Regions from separate parts of the Saccharococcus sp. Marseille-Q5394 genome, predicted to be linked through region 2. Evidence: a T-box and tRNA genes for the amino acid it is inferred to sense, from the RefSeq annotation. Region 2 holds a T-box; the other regions hold tRNA genes.
The links. The T-box of region 2 lies ahead of argS (arginine--tRNA ligase). A T-box ahead of a tRNA ligase gene usually reads a tRNA of that ligase, here a tRNA-Arg.
Positions count from the first base shown of each region.

Region 1 (10,445 bases), on a different contig from region 2:
TCCAACTTTTGAATTTAAGGACTTATGGACTACCCTTTTTTATTACCAACCACGACCAGCGCCGCCTCCGCCTCCGGAACCGCCTCCGCCGGAGAAGCCGCCACCGCCACCGCCGCCGAAACCTCCACCACCGAAACCGCCGCCTCCGCCAAAGGAGCCAGGGAAGAAGATCATTCCGCCTCTTCCTCTTCGTCTACCTCCCGGACCGCCGCCACCTCCGCGGCCACCACCCATAAAGCGGAAGAGCAGAAAAATGATGATGAAGATGATGATAGGTGAAGGGATGCCGATGCCTGAACCGCCGCCTTGGCCAGCAAGCGTGTTCACTTCGGCCACTTCTCCGTTCCATCCGTACTCCGCAGCAATTTCATTATAGTAAGACTTATATGCATTCATGATTGCCATGTCGGGTTGTTCATCCTTTAGGTATGGCACAGCAACCTCATCCATAATCCTGCCGGCTTTCCCATCAGGCAGTGCACCTTCCAATCCGTAGCCTACGGTCAATTCGAAATGTCGACCCGTATCACTATTTTCCGGATATGGAATTGTCGTGACAAACAATAGGGCGCCATTGTCCTCTCCCTTTTTACCAAGCTCATATTGTCGCAACGCCTTAACGGCAAACTCTTCGGCTGGTTCCGCACCAATCGTGGGCAACGTCAACACCCCAAGCTCAGCACCTGTCGCCTCATTCAACTGTTGACCCAACCGGTTCAGTTCGGCTTTCTGTTCCGCGGAAAGTATGCCCGCATGATCCTGAATATAGTAATCCGAGAAATTCCATGGCGGGACGTCAGCTGCCAACGCCATTGCCGGCATGATCATGATGCTAAGACAAACGGCGATCATGCATCGGAATGCCCTACGGATCACTTGCTGTCATCTCCGAAATCAACTTTCGGTGCTTCATTCGCAGCTGCATCCGCTTTGAAATATTCTTTCTGTTCGAATCCAAATATCGAAGCGACGAGTCTACCTGGAAAACGCTTAGTTTGCCTATTGTAGTCCGCTACGACCGTGTTATAGTCCATTCTTGCGAAACCAATCCGATTTTCTGTTCCGGCAAGCTCATCCATCAATTGTGTAAAGTTCTGATTTGCTTTCAAATCAGGGTAATTTTCCACAACGACGAGCAATCTGCCAAGCGCATTCGAAAGCTCGGTATCAGCAGCCGCCTGCTCCTCCGGTCCTCTCGCTCCTGCAAGTCTCGCCCGTGCATCGGCTATATCAGCGATCACTTCCTTCTCGTGACTAGCATATCCTTTCACAGTGCTCACTAAGTTGGGAATTAAATCGAGCCTGCGCTGCAATTGATTTTCAACTTGTGCATATGATTCATCGACGTTCTCTTCCAAGTTGACGAATTTGTTATAACTCGGCACGAACATGATGCCAAGGATAACAAGAATGACAACAATGATTGCGATTGGCCCCAATATTCTTTTCATCTTTTCACTCTCCATTCGATATAGTTGCAATACCCAAGTGGCATTGCATTCCAAACAAGTAAGAAGCTTTACACTATTTATCGTATGTCGAGCGAAAAGGTTTCAAACATTGAGAAATAAATCAAGTTAAGGATTCCAGATTCACTAGAATGAAGAATGGACTTTGGCAGCAAACGAAAACTGTCAGCGGATGTATGAGAACTTTCCAGTAAAGGACGAGAACTCTTCAGCGTGAAACGAGAACTCGGGTTGCTAACGGGTTAACTTTAGAAGAATAATGGAGCCCCTGTTCAAAAAAAATGGACCTTGAACCAGATAGAATGGGCCCTTGTCTAAAAGAATGGACCTTGAACCGGAATAAATGAGCCCTTGTTGAAAAGAATGGACCTTGAACCGGAATAAATGAGCCCTTGTTGAAAAGAATGGACCCTGAACCGGAATGAATGAGCCCTTATTGAAAAGAATGGGTCCTGAGCCGCAAAGAATGAGCCCTTGCACAATTAATCGTGCCCTCACAACAAATAAGTACAAAAAAACCGACTCAAAAGCAGAGTCGGCTCTTCGTACTTCTATTATTTCTTCGCGTCCAATTCTTTCATGTCGCTGCGTGTGATGATGTGGTCGATTAGACCGTATTCCTTCGCACGTTCAGCTGTCATGAAGTTATCGCGGTCTGTGTCTTTTGCGATTACTTCAACAGGTTGGCCCGTGCGCTCTGCCAAAATTCCGTTCAATTTCTCACGTAGGAAGAGAATGCGTTTTGCAGCGATTTCAATTTCAGTCGCTTGCCCTTGCGCTCCGCCAAGTGGTTGGTGAATCATCACTTCTGCGTTAGGAAGCGCATAACGTTTCCCTTTTGTTCCTGCTGTCAAAAGGAAAGATCCCATAGATGCAGCCATACCGATACAGATTGTTTGGATGTCCGGCTTGATGAATTGCATTGTATCGTAGATCGCCATACCCGCTGTGATACTGCCTCCCGGGCTATTGATGTAAATCGATACGTCTTTCTCTGGATCTTCTGCTTCTAGGAAAAGCAATTGTGCAACAATCGAGTTTGCGACATTGTCGTCGATTGCGCTTCCCAGCATGATAATCCGGTCTTTCAATAAACGGGAGTAGATATCATAAGCACGTTCTCCACGGTTCGTTTGCTCAATAACTGTAGGTATTAAATTCATCTTATTTCCTCCTTATGAATGGGTCAGGATTTTCGTTCTGCTGAAACCAGTTGTTTCAACTGTACTTCTATCATACATATTATGGTCAATAAAGGTCAAATATAACGCTTTTAAATTAGTTGTTGCATTCATACCACTTATTTAGTACAATTAATCTTGTCTGTTACTGACAAGTCCTCGTGGTGCAATGGATAGCACGCAAGCCTCCGAAGCTTGAAATGTGGGTTCGACTCCCGCCGAGGGCATAATAGAGTTGATAAAGAAGCCTGTAAACATGTAGTCATGTTTACGGCTTTTTTTATTGTTCAGCCGTCTCCTATCTTCATAGAGAAACGGCTGTTTTCATATTAATTTTCCTTCTCAACTAGTGCTGTAAGAGTTTCAATTGCTTGTTCTTCATCGACGCCTTCTGCGATCAATGTCACTTCAGCACCTCTCGCTATTGCCAAACTCATGACACCCATGATGCTTTTCGCGTTCACTTGACGTTCATCCCTTTTCAAAAAGACGTCTGACGTGAAGCGATTTGCTTCTTGCACGAAAAGCGCAGCTTGCCGTGCTTGTAATCCTGTCTTCATTTTCACTTCAACCAGTTTTTCTGCCATATTATTCGACTCCTTCCTCATGCGTTATTTACCTTTCTCAACGGCTTACAATTCCTCCGTTGCGAAGATTTTCCGCAATCTCTTCGATTTTCCGAAGACGATGATTCACTCCGGACTTGCTAACCGTGCCACCGCTCACCATTTCTCCAAGCTCTTTTAATGTGACATCTTGATTTTCGATGCGCAGCGACGCGATCTCTTGTAAACGATCAGGCAATTGATCCAGCCCGATTGTGCTCTGGATGAATTTAATATTCTCCACTTGTCGTTGTGCCGCACCGATTGTTTTATTCATATTGGCGGTTTCACAATTGACAAGCCGGTTGACGCTATTCCGCATGTCCCGTATAATCCGGACATCCTCGAATTTCATCAAGGATACGTGCGCACCGATTAATCCTAGGAAATCCGAGATTTTCTCTGCTTCCTTCAAATAGGCAATGAAGCCCTTCTTCCGTTCGATCGATTTTGCATTCAAGTGGAATTTGTTCATCAAATCCACTAATGCTTCGCTATGCTCTTTATAAAAAGAGAAAATCTCTAAATGATAGGAGGAAGTTTCGGGATTGTTTACGGATCCGCCTGCGAGGAACGCTCCACGCAAATAGGATCTTTGGCAGCATTTCTTTTTCACCAATTGCTCAACAATCTCGTTCTTAAATTGAAAGGTTCCTGTCAGTATATACAAGTCTTCCAATAAATGCTTCGCTCCGTCACGGATTCTGCATATGTAGACATTGTTCTTCTTCAGGCGCATTTTTTTTCGGACGAGCAACTCGACTTTATGCGGATACAATCGCTTAATGTTTGAATAAAGTCTTCTTGCGATCGCCGCATTTTCTGTCTGTACGTCGAGGCTCAATTGTTTATTTGAAAACGATAAGGCGCCGTTCATCCTGATAAAGGCGGCGATTTCCGCTTTCACACAGCATTCCTTGGAATCGATTTGCGTCAATTCTTTCTTCACTTCAGATGCAAAAGACATGATTTTCCCCCTCTCTCTCGGCGATGATCAGGTCTCCTCGCTAACGATTGTACCTTCCATATAACCCATGATCCAAGATGCAACTTTACCTGCATCATGTATGATTCTTCCCTCTGCAACAGTCGAAAAGTCCCCTAAGACGATTGTCGGGACGAGCAATTGCAATGCTTCGATGTCATTTTCTACAGGAAGCTGGATATCTGACGGCGCATCCCCGTTAAATAACGTCTGGAAATCCGTCTTGTTCAATAACACTGTGTCAATGAATTGACTGCCTGCATGATCATATAACGCCTTTACATGCTCGGATGCCGTGTATTGGTACGTTTCGCCTTCCTGCGTCGTCAAGTTATTGATGTATACTTTCTTCGCGTTGGATGCAAGGACGGCATTACGGATGTCACTTACAAGTATCGTCGGCAAAATGCTCGTATATAAGCTCCCAGGTCCAAAAATGATCAAGTCCGCCTCTTTGATGACCTCTACCGTTTCCGGCAAAGGTTCGACCTCTTGGGGAGACACATAGACTTTCCGGATTTTGCGTCCATACACCGGGATTTTAGACTCACCGGTTACAATTGTGCCATCATCGAGCTCCGCATGCAAGGTGATCTTTTGGTTTGCAGCTGGCAACACTTTTCCCTTAATATTCAAAACACGACCCATTTTTTCTACAGCGCGTGCAAAATCTCCTGTAATGTCCGTCAGGGCGGCAAGCATGAGGTTGCCTAGGGAGTGCCCTTTCAAATCGTCCGAGTTGGAAAATCGATATTGGAACATTTTCTCAATCAACGGCTCGACATCTGAAAGCGCTGCCATCACTTGACGGATATCTCCGGGCGGCGGGATATTGTATTGATCCAACAGCCTTCCGGAGCTGCCTCCGTCGTCCGCGACCGTAACGATCGCGGTGAGATCGACTGGATAGGCTTTTAATCCCCGAAGCAACGTGGACAATCCGGTCCCGCCGCCAAACACGACAATTTTTTTCTTTTTCCCGGATTGCAACATGGTGTCAACCCTTTCTCTTCTCTACATCCCGATGGGTAATCAACGTCTTGTATTCTTCTTTTAAACGGTTTCCGAAGTATTCCGCCAGCGACACGGACCGATGTTGGCCGCCCGTGCATCCGAAGGCGACGACCACTTGGGATTTTCCTTCATTCTTATATTGAGGAATAATGAATTTGAACAGATCTGTCAATTTTTCGATCAGCACTTGTGTATCATTCCATTTTAACACATACTCATATACTTCTTTCTGTAAACCGGTCAACGGTTTCAGGTCTTCGATGTAATAGGGGTTCGGTAAAAAACGAACGTCAAAGACGACGTCAGCATCAATCGGCATACCATGCTTGAAACCGAAAGAAATGAAGTTCAGGGTAAATGAAGTTTCTCCCGTAGAGGAGAATTCCGACATGATCTTTTCCCTTAACTCACGCGGCTTCAATTTGGATGTGTTGTAGATGGAACGGGCACGGCCTCTCAGTTCAGATAAGAGATTCCGTTCCTTGCGGATGCCTGTGAGCGGCAGTCCGCCTTCTGCAAGTGGATGGGACCTTCTCGTTTCCTTGTACCGCCTGACGAGCGTCTCATCGTCCGCATCCAAGAAGAGCAGCTTTGTGGATACGCCTTCCATTTTCAGCAAGTTATCCAATGCTCCAATCAATGCGTCAAACAGGTCGCCCCCTCGTGTATCCATGACAGCGGCAATCCGCCTCATCTTGTTTTCGGATTTCATCATCAAATCCAGAAAAGTGACGAGCAGCTCAGGAGGCAAATTATCGATGCAATAGAACCCAAGGTCTTCGAAACTCTGCATGGCAACTGTTTTCCCGGCCCCTGACATACCAGTGATGATAACTAATTCGACATCGCTGTTCGGCAATTCATTCTCCATTAATCCTGGTCACCTTCCATTGATTTTTGTATGTGTTCATCCAACAGTTCAAACTCTTCTGTATAATAGAATGTACCATATTGCACGCCCATTTGGGAGACTGCAAATAATAAATTCGTCCGGTCTCCTTCCGCCATCGGAAGCGTCTTCAGGCTTTCGACAGGATGCCATTCGAGCAGGCCTTCCCTGTTCGATTCATAAGGAGTACCTAGTAGATCCCGCGCAACGAACGTGTACAGCATCCATTCGTTCTGCAATTCTTTTGTTTCTTTATCTACGATCATCATTGTGTAGATGCCTTTAATATGCGGTTGGACGGGGGTTGCTCCGGTTTCTTCCTCGAACTCCCGGATAGCTGCGTCGTAAATCGATTCACCCGGATCCATCTTGCCGCCCGGCGCCACGTACCAGTCCCGTCTCGGTTTTTTCAATAAAAGCACTTGGTTGTCTTTTACTACTAATAAATTTGCGATTCTCTGCATGACCATTTCCTCACTTCTATCAATGCGCTAATTCCCATTATACAATGTTTTGAAAGCAAACAACAAAAAAAGAAGACCACCTGCCGTTTGAAGGGCAGATCGTCTTTAAAATGTTGCTATATCAAAAAGGGGGGTCAATTGATATTCTTATCATAACCTTTTTGTATTGCAGGACGGTTACAGGAAGATTAAGGTTAGATTAATGTTGATACAGATCAAGATTTCCGCTACAGGCGGACGCTTTCCGTGGGCGAGCGGTGAGCCTCCTCAGTCGCTGCGCTCCCTGCGGGGTCTCCCCTGTCTCGCTTTCCCACAGGAGTCGCCGCCTTTCGCTTCAATCCACAAATTATATTGTAAAAAAGAGATCCCATACAGGATCCCTTTCCATAATCAAACTTCAGCAGCCATTTTTTCTTCGAGCTCTTCGATGTATTTCTGGCATGCTTGTGCTGCGATACTGCCGTCTCCAGTAGCTGTGACGACTTGGCGAAGCGTTTTTTGGCGGACGTCGCCAGCTGCGTAGATGCCAGGCACTGACGTTTCCATTTCTTCATTCGTTACGATATAGCCGTGATCATCCAAGATGCCTAAGCTTTTGAATGGGGCTGTCAACGGATCCATGCCGATATAGACGAACATGCCTTCCGTATCCATGACCGTTTCAGTGCCGTCCACTGTAGAGACGAGTGTCACTGAGCCGATTTTGCCATCTTTTTCGTTCACTTGCTTGACAGTCGAATTCCAGATGAAGTCGATCTTGTCGTTTGCAAACGCACGGTCTTGAAGGATTTTCTGTGCGCGAAGTTCGTCGCGTCGGTGAATGATCGTCACTTTATTTGCAAAGCGCGTCAAGTATCCACCTTCTTCGACTGCGGAATCACCGCCGCCGATGACGACGATTTCTCTACCTTTAAAGAAGGCTCCGTCACAAACTGCGCAATAGCTGACGCCACGGCCAGTCAGTTCCTTCTCGCCCGGTACGCCCATTTTTCTATACTCGGCGCCTGTTGTAATGATAATGGCTCGAGCTTTATATTCTTTCTTGCCAGCTTTAATGATTTTCACATTGCCTTCATCTATAATTTCGGTTACGTCGCCATAGGCATATTCCGCACCGAAAGCTTTCGCATGTTCAAACATTTTTGTCGAAAGGTCGGGACCGAGGATCGTCTCAAATCCCGGATAGTTCTCAATCTCTTCCGTGTTTGCCATTTGGCCTCCCGGGATGCCGCGCTCCAACATTAACGTCGATAGACTCCCTCTGGACGTGTAAACCGCAGCAGTCATTCCAGCCGGACCTGCACCAATGATGATGACGTCGTATATTTTCTCGGTAGTCATACATTATCCTCCTCCAGTACATATACCACTGTCCAAATCGTATAAGATTCCGTGGAGCCAATCAATATATATGCCTACACGATCATGGGTTGCACTTACACATTGAACTGAGGCAAAAACTCGATCAGCTCGCTGACATATTTCGTTAATGTAGGCACAGATATGCCGTAATTTGTGGCTATGGATTTTTTTGTGACCCCTTTATATCGGGAAGATTGGAACATATAATCTGCTGCTGCCGCCAATGCCGCGGGATTCCTGAATGGATAGGAACGCATGAGACCTACTTCACAAAGAGTAAACCACATTTGAAATAGATGGGTCCCTTGCCGCTCTAACGGCTTATACTTTTCATAAAGCAATTCCGTCGTTTCCAACGCGCGCATGAAGGAGTGATCAAACTCATTTTCCGTCGTGAATTCATAGTCGAGACTGTGCGCCAAAAACAATTGCTCAATGACACTCAGTTTATCGAGATCGATATACGTAGGATGTGAGATAATCTCCTGTTTATGTGCCGATTTCCCTAATAAATAAAACCCTAACAGTCTTTCACTTCTATATTTATTCGTAATTTTGCTTAATAAAAATTCACGGTCCTGTTCATAGGACTCCGGTTTAGCCGACGGATGCACGTCTTTCCATGGTTCAAAGCCGGCCTTGGTCGGATCCAGTTCAACAAGTTTTGCATACGATTCCTTTGCTGCTTGTTCCTGGCCTGAAAAATAAGCGGAATGTGCTAGCCAGAAGTAGAAGCCTGCATCCCCTTCAAAGCCCCGTTTTTGCAAACTTCTCAGCCAACCGTACGCTTCCTTATGCTTGCCGACCAACGCAAATGTAGCCCCTAATTTATAGCGGTGCACAAATTGATAGGGTTTTATTTTCATGAGGAGCTCGAGCATTGCGTCCAAGTCCTCTTTATCTTTCTCATAATAATAAAAGACGGCGAGATTGCACAATGCATGCAGATTCCCTTTGTCTTTATTAAGCACGTCAGATAGCAATTCCTTTGCAGGCTCGATTTTGCCGATATAAAAGTAGGCGAGTGCAAGGTTATTATGAGCGGCCCAAAAATCAGGATAATCGACGATGATCGACTCCAAAATTTCTATTGCCTCTTCAAATCCGCCATCCTCCATCAGTCTTCTTGCTTTCTCCTGAAGAAAATACACTTCACCATCCGGTATTTCCTCTTCACTGAAAAAGCCTTCCTCCTGCTCTGCAAAATCGATGATTTCCATCGAATCATCGGCCAGAGGTCCATCAGGGGCAAGTGCGATATACTTTTCTGCATAAATCTTCGCATCACGAAGAAGACCCAGATGAGCATGGACTTCCGCCAAATAAAAGATGATGTCCTCTTCTTCCGGATCAAGGCCATGCGCTGCCGCCAAAATTTCATACGCTTCTTCAAACATGCCTTCTTCCATGATGAGAATGCCGTATTGCATAAGGATGAGTGGATCATTCGGACTTAGTTCAACAGCCCGTTGCAAGTATCTATGGGCATCATCAAAGCGTTCCCGCTGCATAGCTTTAACGCCTTTCTGATAGTAGAATTCACCGTCAGGGATAAAAGAAATGACTTTCTTATCTATGTTCCTATACTTTTTGTCCAATCAAATTCCTCCGAAAAAAATTAGAAGGAACGCTTTACACGTTCCCCCGATCAATTACGCCTCGGCGTAATTGCGTCCAGATTCTGAATTGCGCTTGCGCAATTAACTCCCTTCAAAATCTGTGACATCCGCCGGAGGCTTAACTTGCCGAAGCAAGTTAAAAACTTGCTTCATTATATCATAACTTCTAGTTCCGTCATTCTATTTCTTGTCAAAATCCGATTGTTGGGAAGCTCTTCGACGCTCCTCCAATTGTTCGGCAGTGTATATGATCCGTACCGGATTCCCCCCTGCCATGGCGCCCGCAGGGATATCTCGGTTGACAAGTGAAGCAGCAGATACGATGGCACCATCCCCGATTTCCACGCCGGGAAGGATTGTCGTATTCGCACCTATCATCACACGGTCTCCGATGACAACATCGCCGATACGGTATTCCTCAATCAAATACTCATGAGCGAGAATCGTCGTATTGAATCCGATGATTGAATTGCTGCCAACCGTAATCCGCTCAGGAAACATCGTATCGGGCATGACCATCAAAGCAAATGAAGTTTTCTCACCTATCTTCATTCCAAGAAACGTCCGATAGATGAAATTCTTCAACGGAATGAATGGTGTGTATCGCCCGATTTGGATGAATATGAAGTTCTTCGCTACCTTGAAAAAAGATACTGTTTTATATATATGCCAAAGGGAGTTCGCATTTCCTCCGGCAGGATATCGCTCCGTCCGTCTCAAGCTTCGACTCCGGCTGTAATCTTCAACAGGTCCGAAATATGTTGCAAAACAAAATCTGGTTCCTGCTCACGGATGAACTTCTCGCCTTTTGCCGACCAAGCAACTCCGGCCGTGCGAACTCCGGCATTTTTCCCTCC
Region 1 is NZ_CAMPPQ010000002.1:1,114,837-1,125,281, reverse strand. Features, by position in the region: gene OC538_RS16300 (TPM domain-containing protein) at 43-876, opposite strand; gene OC538_RS16295 (LemA family protein) at 873-1,451, opposite strand; gene clpP (ATP-dependent Clp endopeptidase proteolytic subunit ClpP) at 2,024-2,632, opposite strand; tRNA gene OC538_RS16285 (tRNA-Arg) at 2,806-2,877, shown strand; gene OC538_RS16280 (HPr family phosphocarrier protein) at 2,980-3,237, opposite strand; gene whiA (DNA-binding protein WhiA) at 3,275-4,222, opposite strand; gene yvcK (uridine diphosphate-N-acetylglucosamine-binding protein YvcK) at 4,250-5,233, opposite strand; gene rapZ (RNase adapter RapZ) at 5,238-6,125, opposite strand; gene OC538_RS16260 (NUDIX domain-containing protein) at 6,125-6,607, opposite strand; gene trxB (thioredoxin-disulfide reductase) at 6,998-7,948, opposite strand; gene OC538_RS16250 (tetratricopeptide repeat protein) at 8,044-9,567, opposite strand; gene OC538_RS16245 (acyltransferase) at 9,769-10,308, opposite strand; gene ppaX (pyrophosphatase PpaX) at 10,305-10,445, opposite strand, start outside.
Region 1: it has a tRNA-Arg gene. The T-box ahead of argS (arginine--tRNA ligase) is inferred to sense a tRNA for this amino acid. The anticodon was not compared.

Region 2 (10,445 bases):
TCCCCAGGCTCAGCAACCATCCTGCCTTCCTGTTCGAATTGGAATATCTTGTTCGGGAACATATTCTCCAGTTCCTTCTGCTGATCCGGTCTCAGAAAGTCATGGTTGATTTCAACAATTCCTGTAATTGTATTTACGGATAATCCATATGATCCCCGTTCCGATCTCATCCCTTTTAACGCTTGTCCGACTTCATCCTGCAGATCATATAGCTCCTTTTGCGTATGTGGACTACGGAAAATATAGATCGGTTCCGCCAAGATTTCGCCTGCATCCACTTTCGGCTGTAGCTCATCAAGCAACTTTTGAACTCGCTCGTCCGGCTCCTTCACGCCGATCCAAATGCCGGATTGCTCCGCACCACTCATCTGATTTTCAAAAAAGAGGATTCCTTCTTTATCAAAACCTGCGTAACCGCCATAGATCTTTTCCACAGCCTCTATTGCGGTTGGTCCTTCAATCGCTTGCACGGCCATATCCTCCGCCAATTCCGGAGTCGGTTCTCCAAATAAGCCCTCTTTGTATTCATAGCTTTCCGTTTGTGCAGCAGCTGCCTTATCCCGTTCGGGCGATTCTTTAACTGATTGCTTCAATTCAGCAATGATTTCACGTCCACTCACTTTTTTCACCGACTTCTTCCCGCTCTCCACAACCGTCCCATTTATCGAGGATGCATCCGTGCCAGCCGTTCCACATCCTCCTAGCAATAAAGCAGCACTTACCATTATCAGTGACACACTATATTTCATTCCAAAACCTCCCAATCAACAAATTAGACGGACGATTCACGTTAACGTTACGCCAAATGGCTGGAAACCAGGAAAGATTCTTTTCTTGCAGCGCAAAATGGTTTATCACCGACTTGCCATGGTTTATCACCGACTCTTGGGCTGTTACCACCGACTCTCGCAAATTTACCACCGTTTGACGACAATTGGAGTTGTTTTGGAATGAATTTCTGCTTTTCTAAAGTAATTTTCACCTCCAAAACCGTTTATCACCGCTCTGACGGAGTTTATCACCGCTTAAACGAACTTTATCACCGTTCGGAAGCGGGTTATCATCGGTCAAGTAGAATTTATCCCCGTTTGACCAATATTCCCCATTAAAAAACAACCGCCACAAGTGACGGTTGTGCCCAAACTTCTATTGATCTGCAACTTCCAATATCCCTTCACCATCATCCGGCAGGAGCTTGAATACCCACTTCTTTTCATTCTCATCAAATGAAACTTCTTCGATGACAACATATCCGTTCGACAATCTCTCACCCGCCACTTCTAATGCTTTCGCGACAGCCTGCGACTCGGAAAGCTTCGCACCCGCCGGCTTATAATCCGGCAAGACTTCTACAAACTTCGCGGTCCCTTGTCCAGGATACGATTCAAGAATTGGACCTGATCGTTCCACATTCACACGTTGGCCGGCTTTCAGCTTGTCGGCTTCCGGGAATTTGTAAAACACAACACTTTCCGTTCCACCTGCCACAAAAATTCTCCCATCCCCCGCCTCCAATATGAATCCACCTTCCGCAACAGGTGTATCTGTATATGTTTGTTCAGGTGCAATAATGGTTGATTCCCCCGGCTCCGGGACCATCCTTCCATCTTGCTCGATATTGATCGTATGGTCGGCGAACTGCTCCCGTAGCTTCTCTTGCTGCTCCGGTTTCAGGAAATCATGGGTGATTTCAATATTGCCTGTGATGACATCGACGTACAGACCGAATGATCCCCGTTCCGATTCTAGTCCTTTCAATGCTTCAGCGACTTCATCCTGCAATTCGTAAAGCTCCTTTTCCGTATGCGGGCTGCGGAATATATAAATCGGTTCCGCTAAGATCTCACCCGCATCCACTTTCGGCTGCAGCAGATCAATCAACTGCTGGACGCGTTCATCCGGCTCCTTTAACCCGATCCACACGCCGGATTGCCCAGCACCCTTCGTCTGAAGTTCGAAGAAGATGACGCCATCATGATGAATGCCACCTTCGCCGTAAACTTTTTCCACCGCCTGGAAGACAGCGGGCCCTTCAATTGCTTTGACATTCAAATCCTCCACCGTTTCTTTCGTAGGCTCCTCAAACTCAGGGGGCGTTTCAATAGTCGCCCTCTCGTCCCGCTGAGGTGTCTCTTCAACGGTTTGCTTCAATTCAGCAATGATTTCTCGTCCGCTCACTGTTTTCAACGACTTCCATCCACTATCACTATCATCAACCGCAACATTTTTAGAGGATGGGCCAGTTCCACATCCTCCTAGCAGTAATGCACTGGCAAACAGAACTAGTAATTTGTTTTTCATTCCAAAACCTCCTACTCATTAAGTTAGACGGATGATTCGTGTGAAAGTTACGCCAATTGCCCATTGACAGCCAATCACTGATTTGATACATTCAACTACAATATCAATGACGAAGAGAGTACTGAGTCTTTACTTCCAAAGCGAGCCGGGATTGGTGGGAGCCTGGTGGAGTGGATTCATGAAGCGCACTTCGGAGATGCTTTTCTGAATGAAGTAGGAGAAGCCGGTGTCTCGCCGTTAGGAGAAAGAGGCCTCTATCCATACTGACAGGGGCAATTTGAGTGGTACCGCGGAACAAGCTTTCGTCTCATTTATTGAGATGAAGGCTTTTTATTTTACCTAAAAAGGGGTTCGTGAGAATGAAAATGGATATTTTGCAAGCTTTACAGACAGTCAGCCCGGTTCCATTAGAGGAACATATGCTGGAGCGGCCGGCAAATTCAAAGCTAGGCGATTTTGCATTGCCTTGCTTTCCGTTCGCGAAGGCTTTACGGAAATCACCCGTCGCCATTGCGGAAGAAATTGCCGGTTCGCTTACACATCCATCCATCCGAAAAACAGAAGCCGTCAATGGGTACGTGAATATTTTCCTGAACCGTACTGCTATCACTGATGATATCCTGCGTATAATCCTAGACAAATCCGTCAACTACGGCTCATCCAACGAAGGCAACGACGGAGTGGTGACGATCGATCTATCCTCCCCGAACATCGCAAAACCGTTTTCCATGGGGCATCTCCGCTCCACGGTCATCGGAAATTCTATCGCTTACTTGCTCGAAAAAAACGGCTACAAAACGATGAAAATCAATTACATCGGTGATTGGGGCACGCAATTCGGGAAGCTCCTAACCGCGTACCGGAAGTGGGGCAACGAGGAGGATGTCCGTCAAGAGCCAATCAAGACATTGCTGAAGCTGTATATCCGTTTCCATGAAGAAGCCGAGCTGGATCCAACTTTAAATGATGAAGGTCGGGCGGCATTCAAAGCGCTTGAGGACGGCGATGCAGACGCACTAGCCCTGTGGGAATGGTTCAAAACCGAGTCGTTGCAGGAATTCCAGCGAATTTACGATCTACTAGGGGTCACTTTCGATTCCTATAACGGCGAAGCGTACTACAACGACAAAATGGAGCCAATCGTTCAAGAACTCGAAGATAAAGGCCTATTGGTCGAATCCGACGGGGCCATGGTTGTGGAGCTTGAAGAAGGCATGCCGCCATGTTTGATTAAAAAATCAGATGGAGCTACTTTATATGCGACGCGGGATTTGGCAGCTGCCATTGATCGCAAAACCAATTACGACTTCGTCAAATCCATCTACGTTGTTGGGAATGAACAAAGCCTCCACTTTACGCAAGTGAAACAAGTGCTTGGCAAAATGGGGCATGACTGGGCAAGCGACATCGTGCACGTACCGTTCGGGCTTATCTTGCAGGGCGGAAAGAAGATGTCAACGCGTAAAGGAAAGATTGTCTTGCTCGAGGAAGTATTGAAGGAAGCTATCGAACTTGCACAGAAAAATATCGAAGAAAAAAACCCGATGCTTGCCAATAAATCTGAAGTGGCAGAAGGTGTCGGTGTCGGCGCCATCCTCTTCAGCGACTTGAAGCAGCATCGGAAACATGATATCGAATTCGATCTTGAAACGATGCTCCAGACAGAAGGAGAAACCGGGCCGTACGTCCAATATGCGCATGCGCGGGCAAACTCCATCTTGCGGAAGGCGGGGGCAACGAACTCGTTCGCGATTAACGAAGTGAATGATCACGAATGGGAAACGATCAAGCTGCTCGAACAATTTCCGCACTCCGTCAAACGGGCGGCCGAAGAACTGGACCCTTCCGTCATCGCAAAATATGCGGTCGACCTTGCCCAAGCGTTCAACTCGTTTTACGGGAATGTGCAAGTCCTTTCCGACTCCACAAACAAAGCATACCGGATTGCGCTAACGGAATGTGTCGTCATCGTTTTGAAGGAATCTTTGCGTCTACTCGGCATGAAGGCGCCCGAGGAAATGTAAACTCAATAAAAAAGCAATCGTCCCACCATTCACTGGTAGGACGATTGCTTTTATTTATTCTTCCCTCCAACAGTCGGCACCTTTCAGACTAGAATCCGCTTTAAACACAGGATTCTTCCCTTGTTTCCGCTGTTTCGTGTAATCATCCAAAACGCGGAATGCGACTTTTCCAAGTGCCAAGATGACGAGGAGATTTATAATTGCCATCAAGCCCATAAACAGGTCTGCCATGCTCCAGACGATATCCACTTTTGCGAGCGCACCGAACATGACCATGCCGAGCACCGCAATTCGGTAGACCGTCATCCACGATTTATGCGTGTTGATGAATTCAATATTTGTTTCACCGTAATAGTAATTCCCGACGATTGAGCTGAATGCGAAGAACATGATCGCAATCGCGACGAAATAAGGCGCCCAAGAACCGACGTGAACGGCCATCGAGGATTGCGTCAGCAAAATTCCGCTCTCTTCCCCTTTGTCATAAAGTCCTGCAAGGAGGATGATAAAAGCTGTCGCAGAACAAATGATGATCGTATCGAAAAATACGCCAAGACTTTGAACAAGCCCTTGCTTCGCCGGATGCGTCGCACTCGCCGTCGCCGCAGCGTTCGGCACACTCCCCATACCAGCTTCATTTGAGAACAGACCACGTCGGATACCTTGCATCATGGCAGCCCCGATACCGCCGCCAGCCATTTCCTTAATTCCAAAAGCATGCTCAAAAATGAGGGCAATCATGGCAGGAACTTCCGTAATATTAATAGCGACAACGTACAGCGCAATCAGCAAGTAAAACACCGCCATGATTGGGACAATTGCTTGCGTCACTTTGACAATCCTTTGCACGCCGCCGAAAATGATAATTGCCGTCAATATGACAAGTAGTAGACCGACCACCCAATAGGGTAGATTGAATACATCATGGAATGACTGGCTGATCGTATTTGACTGAACCGAATTAAAAATAAAACCGAAACACATCGTTAGGAGAATCGCGAAAACGATTCCAAGCTTCCGAAGGCCTAGCGCCTTCTCCATGTAATAGGCAGGCCCTCCGCGGAATGTGTCGCCGTCCCGAACTTTATACACTTGCGCAAGCGCACTTTCAATGAATGCCGTCGCCATGCCGATAATGGCAATGACCCACATCCAGAAGACCGCGCCCGGTCCGCCAATCCCGATGGCAAGCGCTACGCCAGTTACGTTCCCTGTACCGACCCGGGACGCCGCACTAATTGTAAACGCCTGGAACGCTGACACGCCACGGTTGCCTTCTCTTTTCTCGAAAATGAGTCTGAACATCTCTCCAAATAAACGAAATTGGACAAATTTCGTTCTTATCGTAAAATAAAGACCAATGAGCAATAAAAGCCCAATCAATATATATGTCCAAATAAAATCATTCGCCGGTCCCACCAGCCACTCCACTACGCCCACACTATCCACTCCTTCTCCATCATCATATTTCACTTACTATCTTTACCCAGTCGCGCAAATAACTCACATTTCAAAAACAGAAAAACCGCTGAGCCAACATGGGCTCAGACGGTCTAGAAGCTAACTTCCACTTTTCATGAAAGCGCTTCATATTACTCTGACTTGATTATTTTATCATCGACTCGGCATTTTTCAACCCATTTATGGAAAAAAAGTATCGAATACTGCCAGTAAATATTGGTTATCGCCGACTTTGGGCGATTCATCACCGATTCTCGGGGGGTTATCACCGATTCTCAGCACTTTACCACCGATTCGAATGACTTTACCACCGTTGACTCGCTATATGAAACAATCAAAGCGCGGCCTTCACCGTTTTCCGGTAATACCCGACCGTCAAAAATGCGAACATGAGATAAATAAGCACGTAGATCCCCATAGCGATGGATGCGGGCAATGTAATATCGGACATGAACATGAATGACGCGGCTTTTATCGCAAAGATGGAATGCAACAGCCCAATCATCAACGGCACGCCGAAGACGAATATTTGCTTGCGGACGATACCGCGCATAATGTCTTGCGCTGTAAAACCTAGCTGACGCAACGTTGCATAGCTGCTTTTCTCTTGCTCCGCCTCCGTCATTTGCTTAAAGTACAAAATGCTTCCTGTCGAAATGAGGAACACGAGCCCCAGGAACCCAGAGATAAAGATGAATAGACCATTGTTCTCCATCCCCGAAGCGTATTGGGAATAGTAATCAAATCCGTGCCGATCATCTTCCTCATTAATCCGCTTGAAAATCGCAGAAGCTTCGGCAAGCTGATCACGGTCAAGAACGTCGATGACATAGGTATTTGAATTGCGCCATTCGTTTTCGTCATTCAGAAACAGCTCTTTTAATTCATGATAAAATTCATCTTTCACAACAAGTTGTGTCGCAGCTGCAGAATTTAATACATTTCCTTCGTTCACTTTCACAACTTTCAAGTCAGATTCTATTTCTGCATTTGACAACTTGACATTGAATGGAACTTCCATCGTTTTCAATAACCAATATATACCTGCATCGTATAGATACGCGGCATCGGAATGAGGAATTTGAATATCCACTCCAGCTTGCTGCAATTGTTTGTCGCTTATTATTTTTGCTCCAAACGAATTGGACATCAATTCTGACACACTGCCACCTTTGAATTCACTTTCCACTTCTAGCGTTTCAACTGTTGAATACGTATACGTAATCTGTTGCTTATCTAGTTCGCTGATGAATTTTTCGGCAGCACCTTTACCGTCTTCATACCAAAAATCATCAAATGCAAAATCAAAAGGATATATGAGACGGACTTCTTTTTCCGTCGAATAATATAGGGAATACACGCCTGCCAACATTGTCAGCGTCATCGCTGATAATACCGTAATGATCGTCAGTGAATTCGCATTGCCCTTCATCCGATGCATGATCGGCGCAAGCGACAAGCTGTTATACAATCCAAGATGGCCCTTCTTCCTTTTGCGGATCTGATACAGTACCCAGCCGATCGCCACGCGGAACAATAAAAAAGTACCGAGAATTGTCGTAACCAAAACGACGATCATATTGATGAACAGCAAAGCATTCAACATGCGGCCGGAAAGCCAGTATCCGAACGCAATGAGGGCTATTCCTAAAATTGCAAGAAAGGCTGACCTGATAGCTTTCGGCTTTTTCGGATGCTCGCCGGTCTTCTCGGCATTGAATAGTCCAAGCAACGTGTTGCGGTAGACTGCAACGAGCATTTGCATTGACGTGAGAATGGTGATTCCAAGAAATACAATCACCGTCTGGATGACAGCCGCCGTCGAAAACTCCACTTCGATAAATCCATCAAAGCCAATGAGCTTCATTAACAATAATAAAAATACGCGTGACACGAGAATCCCTATGCCAATCCCAATCGCTAACGCCCCGGCGCTCAGCAAGGAATTTTCGATAATCAACAGACGCGAGACTGATCCTTTTGTCAGGCCAATCAGTTGATACAGCCCGATTTCACGGCTTCTTCTCTTCAAGAAAATCGCATTTGCATAAACGACGAAAATACCTGCGATGAATAACAGTAGAATTCCTGCCACTTTAAACGCCGCACCCATGCTCCCGCCAGACCTCTCAACAACCGACGGATCATGCTGCAAAGTCGCAAAGACAAAGTACAGGACGACACTTAAAATAAGCGCAAAAAAGTATAAGTAATAATGCTTGATGTTTTTCCGCATGCTGCGGAGGACGAGATCAAAGAGCGTCAACGCTGTCACCCCCGAGGACACCTTGGACTTTCAGGATTTCCTGGAAGAAGGCCTGTCTCGTTTTATCGCCGCGGTACAGCTCCGAGTAAATATTGCCGTCCTTCAGGAAGACAACACGGCTGCAGTAGCTCGATGCGACAGGGTCATGTGTCACCATCATGATCGTGACGCCGCGTTGTTTATTGACATCCTCCAATGTTCCGAGCAACGAAGACGCCGATTTCGAATCAAGCGCGCCCGTAGGTTCATCCGCAAAGACCATGGATGGCTTGTTGATGAGCGCACGTGCCGCGGAAGTCCGTTGCTTTTGGCCCCCGGAAATTTCATGTGGATATTTATCTGCTAATTCTTTAATACCTAAAATATCGGCAATCGAGTTGAATTGATCTTCCGCCACCCGCTTTCTCATTTTTCCGAGCGACACGGGCAGCAAGATATTTTCCTTCACCGTCAATGTGTCGAGAAGATTATAATCTTGGAAAATGAACCCTAATTTGTCTCGCCTGAATGCAGACAGTTCACGGTCTTTCATCCTCGAAATATCAGAATCTCCAATAAGAATCGAGCCTTCCGTCGTACGGTCGATCGTCGCGAGGACATTCAAAAGCGTCGTTTTCCCGGCACCGGATGCCCCCATGATTCCGACAAATTCGCCTTCCATTACCCGCAAGTCGATCCCTTTCAATACTTCTTGCACATTTCCGCGAGTTCCGTAAGATTTTCGGATGTTTTGAGCATGTAATACTGTTTTATATTGATCCATCATTGTGCCCTCCCTGTTTGCAATACCTTTATCTTAACGGGTGAACTTTTTCCGGTCGTTTGATTTAGATGACAAACAGGTCGGCCAATGTGACATTATTGTCATGTTCGTGTGGCGTCAAACTTGTTTTCGGTTGAAAACATCATTTTCATCGTCGTTCCATTGTCTATTTCGGAGTGCGCCGACAGGGATATTCCAATCTTCCCAGCCACTTGTTGGGCAAGATACAACCCGAGTCCTGTCGCAGCATTATGCAGCCTTCCCGTGCCCCCGGTGAACCCTTTGTCGAAAATACGGGGCAAATCGTGAGCCGGGATTCCCGGGCCATCGTCTTTTATTGATAAAACCGGATTTCCTCCCGGTGATAGACTAGTTCGAATACAGATGACGCCGCCTGCCGGACTGTATTTCACTGCATTCGTCAACAATTGGCGGATGATGAAGCGGCACCATTTGCTATCCGTGAGCACTTCCATATCACCTTCGATTTCTACTGCGATATTTTTCTCAATAAACCAAGATCGCAGCTCGCGGATTTCGGGTGTGAGCAACTGTTGCACCTTAATTTTCTCCAATACATAATCCGATTCAAGCGTGGTTAATCGTGAAATATAGAGCTGCCGATCGATCAGCAAATGGACACGCAGCCAATCTGACTCTATTTTACGGATGGCCGGATCTTGACGATTTGCGTCGATTGTCAGTTTCATCGACGTCAACGGCGCCTTCACTTCATGCACCCACGCCGCTGTATAGTCGCTTTCCATAAGGTTGGCGGCTTTCACTTCCGAAAGCTTCTGCAAATGAGCATCCGCCACATGCCTCAACAGATCATTGATTGTTTCGTCACGATTGAAATGCGGTTCCGGAAGCCCTTCCTGCCAGTCCCTTGAAGGATCTTCAGTAATTTGAAGAAGTTCTTTCTTATATTGCGTCTCCTTTTTGTAGCGCCAGATGAGGAATGAAATGAAAATAGCAACGAGCAGCAGGTTAAGGTAAATGAGGGAGCTTAGCTTCATTGCCAGCCCCTTATCAATCAAAACCATTAAGTCAGTGACCGCAATAGATCCGGCAAACAGGAGTATCCAACTTTTCATATCCTTCAAGTATGCAATGAACATCGTATCCCCCTACAGGCTGACCGCCATATAACCCATTCCTTTTTTTGTGAGAATCGCGTCACCAAGTCCGATGTCTGCAAGTTTTTGGCGCAGCCGCGTCACATTTACGGTCAATGTGTTGTCGTTAACGAACCGTTCGTCATCCCAAAGTTTGCGGATCAACTCATCGCGTGACACAATTTCATCCTTCGCCTGGACAAGCACCGCCAAGATGAAGAATTCATTTTTCGTCAGTTCCACTTCATTTCCATCAAGTCGAATGACACCGCGCTTCATATCAATCATCGCGCCGTTCCACTCAAGCACATCCGCCGGCTCTTCTGTGTACGCATATGTACGACGGAGTGTCGCTTGGATTTTCGCAAGCAGCACATCTGTATGGAACGGCTTCTGAACATAATCATCCGCCCCCATATTCATCGCCATCACCATATCCATCGGATGATCGCGCGACGACAGGAAGATGATCGGCACCTTCGAAACCGCGCGGATTTCTCGGCACCAATGGA
Region 2 is NZ_CAMPPQ010000001.1:1,940,194-1,950,638, forward strand. Features, by position in the region: gene OC538_RS09295 (DUF3221 domain-containing protein) at 1-749, opposite strand, end outside; gene OC538_RS09300 (hypothetical protein) at 797-988, opposite strand; gene OC538_RS09305 (DUF3221 domain-containing protein) at 1,147-2,301, opposite strand; T-box leader at 2,399-2,614, shown strand; gene argS (arginine--tRNA ligase) at 2,661-4,325, shown strand; gene OC538_RS09315 (alanine/glycine:cation symporter family protein) at 4,380-5,765, opposite strand; gene OC538_RS09320 (FtsX-like permease family protein) at 6,121-8,061, opposite strand; gene OC538_RS09325 (ABC transporter ATP-binding protein) at 8,039-8,815, opposite strand; gene OC538_RS09330 (sensor histidine kinase) at 8,917-9,936, opposite strand; gene OC538_RS09335 (response regulator transcription factor) at 9,946-10,445, opposite strand, start outside.

Region 3 (10,445 bases), 1.0 Mb from region 2:
GAAAAATGAAAAGGGCTCTCATCAATTGCTGATGAGAGCTTTTTTTGCAGTTTATCAATCATGCTGCCCCAACAATTGAAGGATAGTGATGTGCGGGACAAGTCATACTTGTGTCTTCAAGTCCCATTTCACAAGGAATCGAACATGATTCTCTCTCGGGAATTTTTCTCCATAGCATTCGGTGAGTAAGCCATTCAGCTTCTGGAACTGTTCTGCAATGAAGCCGGCTTCTAGATTATAAGATCTGTTTTTCAGCAAAGTTGTGTCGCTTTGCTCGAGTACGAATAAAGCTTCATCCTTTGCTGTTTTGCCTTCGTGAGGGACAAGTGGACCCCAACCGGCTTCCCGGAAGAAATCCGGCAGCTCGTCGATCGAAAAAATAGGGAACTTTCTAGCTATCTCTTTCCCGGACCAGTAAAGAATCTCATCTTCATGGTTGCCTAATATGTTCGGAAGCACATGGTCCCTTATGATTTCATATCCTAATCGGGTTGGAGTTTCATAGGTTTGTTTAGTCAACGATCATGCAGTCCTTTCGGTGGGGTCGGATTATGTATTGAACTTTTTTGACAATTGTCTGGAAAAGCCTCCATCACCTTGACCTCCTCAAAAGTGAGGAGTACAATGAACATGTTATCATATTGTACCATTAAGAGGCATGCCGTCAACGTCTATCATTTGTACAAACAGTGACGACGCTTTTCGGATATATCTCTTAAAAAGGGAGGGTAAAAGACTTGTCGAGAGAATCAGATTTTTACTTGCGCCGACTGCATTCATTGCTCGGAGTTATTCCGGTTGGGTTGTTCCTCGCTCAACACTTGGTCATCAACCATTTTGCAACGCGCGGTGAAGAAGCGTTCAATAACGCATCCAATTTCATGGGGAGCTTGCCGTTCGTCCTGTTCTTGGAATGGTTCATTATCTATATTCCGTTAATGTTCCATGCGTTTTATGGTGTGTACATAGCTTTCACTGCGAAAAATAATGTTCAGCGCTACGGTACATTCCGTAACTGGATGTTCATGTTGCAACGTGTAACAGGCGTTTTCCTAGTCATTTTCATAGCGTGGCATATCTATGAAACGAGAATCCAAAAAGCACTTGGGGCAGAAGTGAACTTCAACATGATGGAAGAGATCCTTTCTAATCCATTCATGCTTGCGTTCTATATTGCAGGTGTTTTGGCAGCGACATTCCACTTGGCAAATGGCCTATGGTCGTTCGCAGTTACGTGGGGGATTGCACAATCGCCACGCTCGCAAAAAATCGTTTCTTACATTACTATCGTAGCATTCTTAGTTCTTTCCGTAATAGGCGTACAAGCTTTATTGGCATTCGTTGTCTAATACAATCTAGTTCCTGAATTACAAGTATATGTAAAATTTGAGGAGTGAAACAATAATGGCAAAAGGCAGATTGATTGTCGTCGGTGGCGGACTTGCCGGCTTGATGGCAACTATCAAAGCTGCGGAAGAAGGGGTCGGGGTAGACCTGTTCTCACTCGTTCCGGTAAAACGCTCCCACTCCGTTTGTGCGCAAGGCGGCATCAACGGCGCAGTGAATACGAAAGGTGAGGGCGACTCGCCTGCAATCCACTTTGATGACACTGTTTATGGCGGGGACTTCCTAGCGAACCAACCTCCCGTTAAAGCAATGGCGGAGGCGGCTCCTGGGATCATCCACTTGATGGACCGGATGGGTGTCATGTTCAACCGCACACCTGAAGGATTATTGGATTTCCGTCGTTTTGGCGGTACGTTGCATCACCGTACAGCATTTGCTGGCGCTACGACTGGCCAACAACTTCTATATGCATTGGACGAACAAGTTCGCCGTCATGAGGTGGCGGGTCTTGTTCAGAAGTATGAGCACTGGGAATTCCTTGGCGTCATCATGGATGAAGAAGGAATTTGCCGTGGGATCAAAGCACAGAACATGCAGTCCATGGAAATTAAGGCGTTCCCTGGAGACGCGGTCATTATGGCGACTGGCGGACCTGGAATCATCTTCGGTAAATCGACTAACTCAGTAATCAATACAGGTTCCGCAGCTTCGATAGTGTATCAACAAGGGGCTAAATATGCGAATGGTGAATTTATCCAAATTCATCCTACTGCAATCCCGGGAGACGACAAACTACGTCTTATGAGTGAATCTGCTCGTGGTGAAGGCGGCCGTATTTGGACATATAAAGATGGTAAGCCATGGTACTTCCTTGAAGAGAAATATCCGGATTACGGAAACTTGGTACCACGTGATATTGCGACACGTGAAATTTTTGATGTCTGCGTAAATCAGAAATTGGGAATTAACGGGGAGAACATGGTATACCTTGACCTTTCCCACAAAGATCCGAAAGAGCTTGATATCAAACTGGGCGGCATCATTGAAATCTATGAAAAATTCACTGGTGATGATCCTCGCAAATTGCCAATGAAAATCTTCCCTGCGGTCCATTACTCAATGGGCGGACTTTGGGTCGATTACGAGCAGCAGACGAATATTCCTGGTCTGTTTGCAGCTGGCGAATGTGATTACTCCCAGCACGGTGCGAACCGCCTTGGAGCGAACTCCTTGCTATCTGCCATCTATGGCGGAATGGTTGCAGGTCCGGAAGCGGTCAAGTATATGCGCGGCGTAAAACGCACTGCTGATGAGCTTCCTTCCACATTGTTTGAATCTGCTGTGAAAGAAGAACAGCAAAAATGGGACGATACGTTAAAGTTGGATGGCAACGAGAATGCATATATTCTGCATAGGGAACTCGGCGAAATCATGACAGATAACGTAACGGTTGTCCGATATAATGATAAATTGCAAGAAACGGACTACAAGATCCAAGAGCTTCTTGAGCGCTACGAAAACATCAATATTGTGGATACGCAACAATGGTCAAACCAAGGCGCGACATTTACTCGCCAGTTGAAAAACATGCTATACTTGGCACGAGTCATCACTTTGGGAGCGCTAAATCGTAATGAGAGCCGTGGTGCACATTACAAACCGGACTTCCCGAACCGTGACGACGAAAACTTCTTGAAAACGACGATTGCAGAATTCGACGGGAAATCTGCGCCGATCCTTTCTTATGAAGAAGTGGATGTATCCTTTATTCCGCCGCGTAAACGTGACTATTCAGCGAAGAAAGGAGATTGACATTAGTGACTGAGCAAACAACAGCTGTCCTTGAACAGCCAACTGCAGGAAAAACGGTCAAATTTGAAATTCAGCGACAAGATACTCCTGATTCAAAACCATATATGGAAAGCTTTGAAATCCCATACAGACCGAATATGAACGTCATTTCCGCCCTCATGGAGATTCGTCGTAACCCGGTGAATGCCGACGGGAAGAAGACGACACCAATCAACTGGGACATGAACTGCCTTGAAGAAGTTTGCGGCGCATGTTCAATGGTGATCAACGGACGCCCTCGCCAATCCTGTACAGCTTTGGTCGATCAGCTTACACAGCCGATCCGCCTAGAGCCGATGAGAACATTCCCGGTTGTGCGTGACCTTGTTGTTGACCGTGAATTCATGTTTGATTCCCTTAAACGAATTAAAGCCTGGATCCCGATCGACGGAACATACGATTTAGGCGAAGGTCCTCGTATGCCTGAACGTAAACGCCAATGGGCTTACGAATTGTCCAAATGTATGACATGCGGTGTCTGCCTAGAGGCTTGCCCGAACGTCAACGACAAAACGAACTTCATCGGACCTGCGCTATTGTCCCAAGTCCGTCTTTTCAACTCACATCCAACTGGTGCGATGAACAAAGACGAGCGCCTGGAAACAATTATGTCCGACGGAGGAATCGGCGAATGCGGTAACTCGCAAAACTGTGTCGTCGCATGTCCGAAAGGAATTCCTTTGACGACTTCCATCGCTGCGATGAACCGTGCAACAACAGTACAAATGTTCAAAAACTTCTTCGGAAGTGACCATATGGTTGACTGATTTCAATCGATTAAAAGAACTGTCCGGAAAGTCGAAACTGACTTTCTGTGACAGTTCTTTTTTGTCATAAAGTACTCTCGCGTCCAAACCGGCCAACTGCGCGTCCAAACCGAGGCATTCCGCGTCCAAAGCAGCCGCCTGAGCGTCCAAACCGGTCTATCGTACGTCGAAAGCCAGCTGTATGAAATTGAAAAACCGGTATTCTATTGGCTGTTTACACTCTATTTGCTATAATAAAAGAATGAATGTTCATTCATTTTTATAAAGGGAGTGGGATTGTTGAGGATTGCATATATTGAAGACATGAAACAGTGGATGGAAGAGTTCACATTTTCAGTGCCAGTATCCGTGCGTTTTTCAGAAACGGACATGTACGGCCATTTAAACAACACAGTCACCTTCGCATATTTTGAATATGCACGAATCGAATATTTAAAGCATGTTGGTCACATGGTTGACTGGCTTGATCCGAACGGAACGACAATACCAGTCGTTGCCGATCTCCAATGCGACTATATGAAACAAGTATTCTTCGATGAACAATTGTCGATTTATGTCAAAGCTGCATCAATAGGAAACAGCTCAGTCGACATTCATTATTTGGCGAGAAACGCAAAGGGCGAAATCGTATTTACTGGAAGAGGAACGATTGTACAAATAGATAGGACAACAGGTAAAGCCGTTCCTTGGAAAGATGATCAAAAATCCGGTTTTTCCTTGTAAAATGATGAACGAGCCGGCACAGCCTAAACCATCTTCACATATTGTAAAGTGAACGTGGATAGGAGGGGGCGCGTCTTGACAGGAGAAATGAAAAACCGTTCTTTGCTTACAGCAAGGGAGCGAGAAATCTTTAATCTATTAGTAGATGATCATACGACGAAGGAAATCGCAGGACGGCTCGGCATTAGCGAAAAAACCGTCCGGAATCATATTTCGAATACTATTCAGAAATTAGGAGTATCCGGAAGGGCTCAAGCGATTGTCGAATTGTTGCGATTAGGGGAACTGAAACTGAATTGAGAAAATCTATTGTCGTTCCTTGATGCCTGACTCGTTATGAACCGTCATATACATGAATATGCTCAGCTTCCTGAAATAATTAAATACTTATTATCCTCCTTAAACTGTTGCGTTATATGACGAAAAAGGTGACAATAAGTAAACAGTATTCGTTTTCAGGGAGCTGGTATATGTGGCGGAACAAAACGCAATGAGTCTTGAAGGCACCGAGAACATTGCTCGGATGGAAAAGGAACTCCGATATATATCTGGAATCATTAAACAGCAAGGCCGTAAAATTTTAAGCAATTATACGATTACACCTCCCCAATTCATTGCGTTGCAATGGTTGTTCGAGCATGGGGACATGACAATCGGCGATTTGTCGAATAAAATGTATCTGGCATTCAGCACGACTACAGATCTCGTCGATCGTATGGAAAATAACAAGCTCGTTAAGAGGGTGCGTGATGAACAGGATCGCCGTGTCGTACGCATTCATCTATTAGGCGAGGGTGAACGCATCATCGAAGAAGTGATCGACAAACGACGGAATTATTTAAATGCAGTTCTCGAAGATTTTTCAGAGGTGGAAATAAACGAGTTTTCCCGATTGTTGACAAAACTGCACAAAGAGATGATCAAGGATTGAAGATTTGGAATGAAGCACCGATCGGAGTCATTGATTCCGGTGTCGGCGGATTGACCGTCGTAAAAGAAATGGCACAATTTTTACCCGATGAAACCATTATTTATATTGGCGATGATGCGCGTTGTCCATATGGGCCACGTTCAGTTGAAGAAGTGAAGGAATTTACGATGGAGATGGCTACAGCACTTGCAGGAATGGGTATTAAAATGCTGGTTGTCGCTTGCAATACGGCTACAGCGGTGACGCTGGATCTATTGCGTGAACGATTCCCTTTTCCTGTGTTGGGAGTAATTGAACCGGGAGCACGGGCGGCGGTGCAAGTATCATCTACCGGGAGAATCGCAGTCTTAGGTACGGTCGGCACGATTAAAAGCAAGGCATACGAATATGCCATCTCCTCTATTTCGGAGGGGGCAGACATTATTCCATTAGCTTGTCCTGAGTTTGTTCCTCTTGTTGAAAGTGGTCAATACAAACAAAGCGACATTCGACCAATCATGAAAAAATCGTTGGAGCCAATAGTACATTTACAGTTCGACACGGCCATTTTAGGCTGTACGCATTATCCACTTCTGCACGATCACATCCAGGAACAACTGCCCGCAGGTGTGAATATTGTCTCATCTGCATATGAGACGGTTCGGGATGTGGAGAATACGTTGGCTAGATTCGACCTGGCGAACAGCTCCGGCAGACGGAAAGATCCAATTTTTTATACTACAGGACAAATGGAAGGGTTTAAATCGATTGCAACCGATTGGCTCGGCATCGAAAATCCCGACGTTAGAAATATTGTACTAGGTAAACCCGGCTGCCAATAAAGGCAACCGGGTTTTTGCTATGACGAAAATGAGTGTGGTAAGATGGATGCTGAATTGAAATTTGTGGAGGGTGTATCCAATATGAGGCATGATGGAAGAACTGCAGAGATGGGAAGGCCAGTGACGATCGAAACGGATTATCTGATTCATCCAGAAGGATCAGTATTGATCTCTTTCGGAAATACGAAAGTGATTTGCACTGCGTCCATTGAGGAAAGGGTTCCACCTTTTCTAAGAGGAAGTGGACAAGGCTGGGTGACAGCTGAATACTCCATGCTCCCTCGTGCTACTGGCCAGCGGACTCAACGGGAATCCTCACGTGGAAAAGTCGGCGGCAGAACGATGGAAATACAACGGTTGATCGGACGCGCTCTGCGTGCTGTAACCGATCTTGGTGCTCTTGGTGAACGTACGCTCTGGATTGACTGCGATGTAATCCAAGCGGATGGAGGCACTCGTACAGCGGCCATTACAGGAGCCTTTGTTGCAACGAGCATCGCTGTCTCCAAATTGGCAAAGGAGAAGGAGCTTAGCCGCTTTCCGATTAAAGACTATTTGGCCGCAATCAGTGTAGGTAAGACGGTTGAAGGTGCTTTGATTCTTGATCTTGATTATCCGGAAGATTCAACAGCCGCTGTCGATATGAACGTCGTCATGACGGGGGCAGGGGAATTCGTTGAATTGCAGGGAACCGGCGAGGAAGCGACGTTCACTAGGCAAGAAATGAATGATCTTGTCGAACTTGCGGAATCAGGCATCCAGCGGCTAATCGCCATTCAAAAGGAAGCGCTTGGTGAGATTGATGCGCTAATTGGCGGAAAGGTTGACGAAGTAGAATGAAGAAGATATTGATTGCGACGAACAATAAAGGGAAAGCGAAGGATTTTGAAACGCTTTTTAGCCCATATGGTTTTGAAGTGCAAACATTGAACGATCTGGAACAGGACATTGATGTAGAAGAGACGGGCGTCACTTTCGAAGAAAACGCAGTCTTGAAGGCCGAGACTGTCTCCGAACTGTTAGGCATTACGGTCATCTCGGATGATAGTGGACTGGAGATCGATGAGCTGCAAGGGGCTCCAGGCGTCTATTCTGCGCGTTATGCGGGTGAGCCGAAGAATGATGATGCGAATATCGACAAAGTGCTGTCAGAGCTTCAGGGAGTGTCAGAAGTGGATCGGACGGCACGATTCCGTTGCGTCCTTGCCGTCGCAGGACCGGGTATTGAGACTGTCACGTTTTCGGGAAGCTGTGAAGGGTTGATTCTCGAAGAGCGAAGAGGTACGAACGGTTTCGGTTATGATCCGATTTTTTATTCACCGGATAAAGGAAGGGCGATGGCTGAATTGACACCTGAGGAAAAAGGGCAGATATCCCACCGGGGTGCGGCTCTTCGACAGTTGAAAGAGCATTTGCCACAGCTGTTGGATTCGTTAGGTGAAAGGCAATGAAGATCATTGTGATGAGTGATTCGCATGGCGATAAGGAAACGGTGAAGACCGTTTCCGCGTTGCAAGCGGATGCTGTTTTCCATTGTGGTGACAGTGAATTGTCATGGGATGACCCGCTATTGCATACTATCCATATCGTGAAAGGAAACTGTGATAGGGATCTACGTTTTCCGGATTCGGTCATCGTTGAAGTGGGCGGCAAGAAAATTTGGATGGTGCACGGACACGAGCACGACGTCAAACGGACAATGCTGCCTTTGTATTACGGAGCGCAGGAACTCGGTGCGGATATCGTACTGTTCGGCCATTCCCACTCATATGCGGCTGAATTGAGGGAAGGTATATTATTTGTCAATCCAGGAAGCGCATTGCTTCCGAGGGCGGGCAAGCAGCCTACCTTTGCAGAAATTGAATGGGATGGCAGCTATCGGATATACTTCAAAAACATGGACATGGAAACCATAATTACAGCGGATATGAAAAATATCGTAAATTAGTGTTGACTTTTCCAGTCAGCCTGCCTATAATAAAGTTTGTCGTTGGCAATCAGTTGTTGCTAAATGAACTTGTCTCAGTAGCTCAGTTGGATAGAGCAACAGCCTTCTAAGCTGTGGGTCGGGGGTTCGAATCCCTCCTGGGACGTATTAAGATGAACTATAATAAGAAATGAAAATAATGACCGTACACGTTGATATCACAGCGTGTACGGTCATTATTTGTTTTTCGGAGAATATGTTCTAGAATGTAAGGAAATGAAATCATTTAATACGAATTTTACACATTCGACGTACTAGCCATGTCCCCAAAGTTTGAGGCAGATGGCGGGTTCTCCAAGTTGATTTAGAAGTATAAAAAGATTGATCTACTGACTCTAAACGAAGGGCTATAAACGGGGCTCTCTGAGGAGAATGTACTTCATGTATTAGAGTTTGTGGAAGCAAGGCAAAAGAGGGCATCTACTTTCTTCTGTTCCCAGTTCTCCCATTCAAAATGAGGACAAGCCCAAATAGCGGATGTGAACCTTGTGTGTTCAGTAGATTAACTCTGCTCGCCAGAAACTATTAAGAATACCCAAATGAAATTGTGGAAAATTGATTCAACGAACTTCCTTAATGAATTGTGAAAGCCCATTATTTCGGCTTGGTCCGAAATTAAGAAGTATAACCTAAAAAAATTTCCCGATACTAGTGTTAAATTTTATGTGTTAATATCAAAAGAAAGTGGGTGTTTTCTTCAAATACTTTGAGTAACTTTAGCAAGCTGCTAGCTCGTCCAATGTATACCTTACGGATAATAGTGGAAATGCAGATATAATTTCAATTTTCCAGCACAACCATTAGCATTGCCTAAATATATTTGTCAACTTCCTCGCAAAAAGTTCAGTCAAAGATGAAGCTTTTTTATGGGTTGCGGAGTATTTTCCAAGAGGAATAGCTTTAGAAATCATTTATCCTAGTGAAAGGAGTTAGATAAATATGATGGTATTATTGGGCATCTCATTCATTTGTTTTCTAGCATTAATGTTTAGTTTACTATTGATTAATCAACAAAAAACAATTCAAATCAATAGAAGAATAGAAGGAAAATTAGATAAGTTAATCACTATGTTAGGTAAGGAGAAAAGTAACCAATGATTAAGGACTGGTTAGAGAAAAAATGAGTAGTGGGCGCAATTTGTGCATTAACTAGATCAAGAAATTATTGAGGGGATTATATAAACGCAACACAAATACAATACAATGTTCTAGGAAACATCATAACAACAACGTTTATTGGTACAGATTTACGTCCCCCAGGGTTGTATTTAATAATTTTTGATAAAAAGCGCTGCAACCGTTGTGACTTCAACGTTTGCGGCGCTTTTTCATCGTTGCAGCAATCACTTGCACGAAAACTTAGTCATCGGCAGATTAAAATGACTTAGTATCCTTCAGACTGTAATGTGAAGAAATTATTATACACATTACAAAAGGTAAGGAGATATAGAAAATGACTATGGCGAATTTGAAAAAGTTACAGGAAATCAGACTGGCACTTACTGCGAAGTATTTTGAACGGGAGAACGAGGTTGAAGGGATTCTTGTCGCCCTGCTTTCGAGACAGCATATGCTCATGATTGGACCCGCCGGAACTGCGAAATCTGCATTGGCTGTTGAGTTGGCAAAAATCATACACGGAACAGAATACTTCCAATGGTTACTAACTAGGTTCAGCACACCTGAAGAAGTTTTTGGCCCGTTGTCGTTGAAAGATCTTGAGAAAGGCATATACAAGCGGAATACAGCATCTAAAATGCCGGAAGCCAATCTTGTTTTCCTGGATGAGATTTTTAAAGCCAATTCTGCAATCTTGAACAGCTTGCTGACGCTTATAAACGAAAGAGTTTTCTATAATTCCGGAACACCCGGAAAGGCACCCTTAATTTCAGTTATTGGGGCTTCTAACGAATACCCTGAAGAAGGGGAAGGGCTGGAAGCTTTATTTGACAGGTTCTTACTACGGTTCGAGTTGGATTATATCGCAGATCAAACGAATTTTGTTTCGATGATGAAGG
Region 3 is NZ_CAMPPQ010000001.1:925,287-935,731, reverse strand. Features, by position in the region: gene uvrC (excinuclease ABC subunit UvrC) at 1-9, shown strand, start outside; gene OC538_RS04705 (DUF2507 domain-containing protein) at 103-519, opposite strand; gene OC538_RS04700 (succinate dehydrogenase cytochrome b558 subunit) at 738-1,349, shown strand; gene sdhA (succinate dehydrogenase flavoprotein subunit) at 1,405-3,159, shown strand; gene sdhB (succinate dehydrogenase iron-sulfur subunit) at 3,156-3,965, shown strand; gene OC538_RS04685 (acyl-CoA thioesterase) at 4,245-4,688, shown strand; gene OC538_RS04680 (helix-turn-helix domain-containing protein) at 4,776-4,988, shown strand; gene OC538_RS04675 (MarR family winged helix-turn-helix transcriptional regulator) at 5,179-5,619, shown strand; gene racE (glutamate racemase) at 5,616-6,440, shown strand; gene rph (ribonuclease PH) at 6,522-7,280, shown strand; gene OC538_RS04660 (XTP/dITP diphosphatase) at 7,277-7,891, shown strand; gene OC538_RS04655 (metallophosphoesterase) at 7,888-8,388, shown strand; tRNA gene OC538_RS04650 (tRNA-Arg) at 8,460-8,533, shown strand; gene OC538_RS04645 (AAA family ATPase) at 9,881-10,445, shown strand, end outside.
Region 3: it has a tRNA-Arg gene. The T-box ahead of argS (arginine--tRNA ligase) is inferred to sense a tRNA for this amino acid. The anticodon was not compared.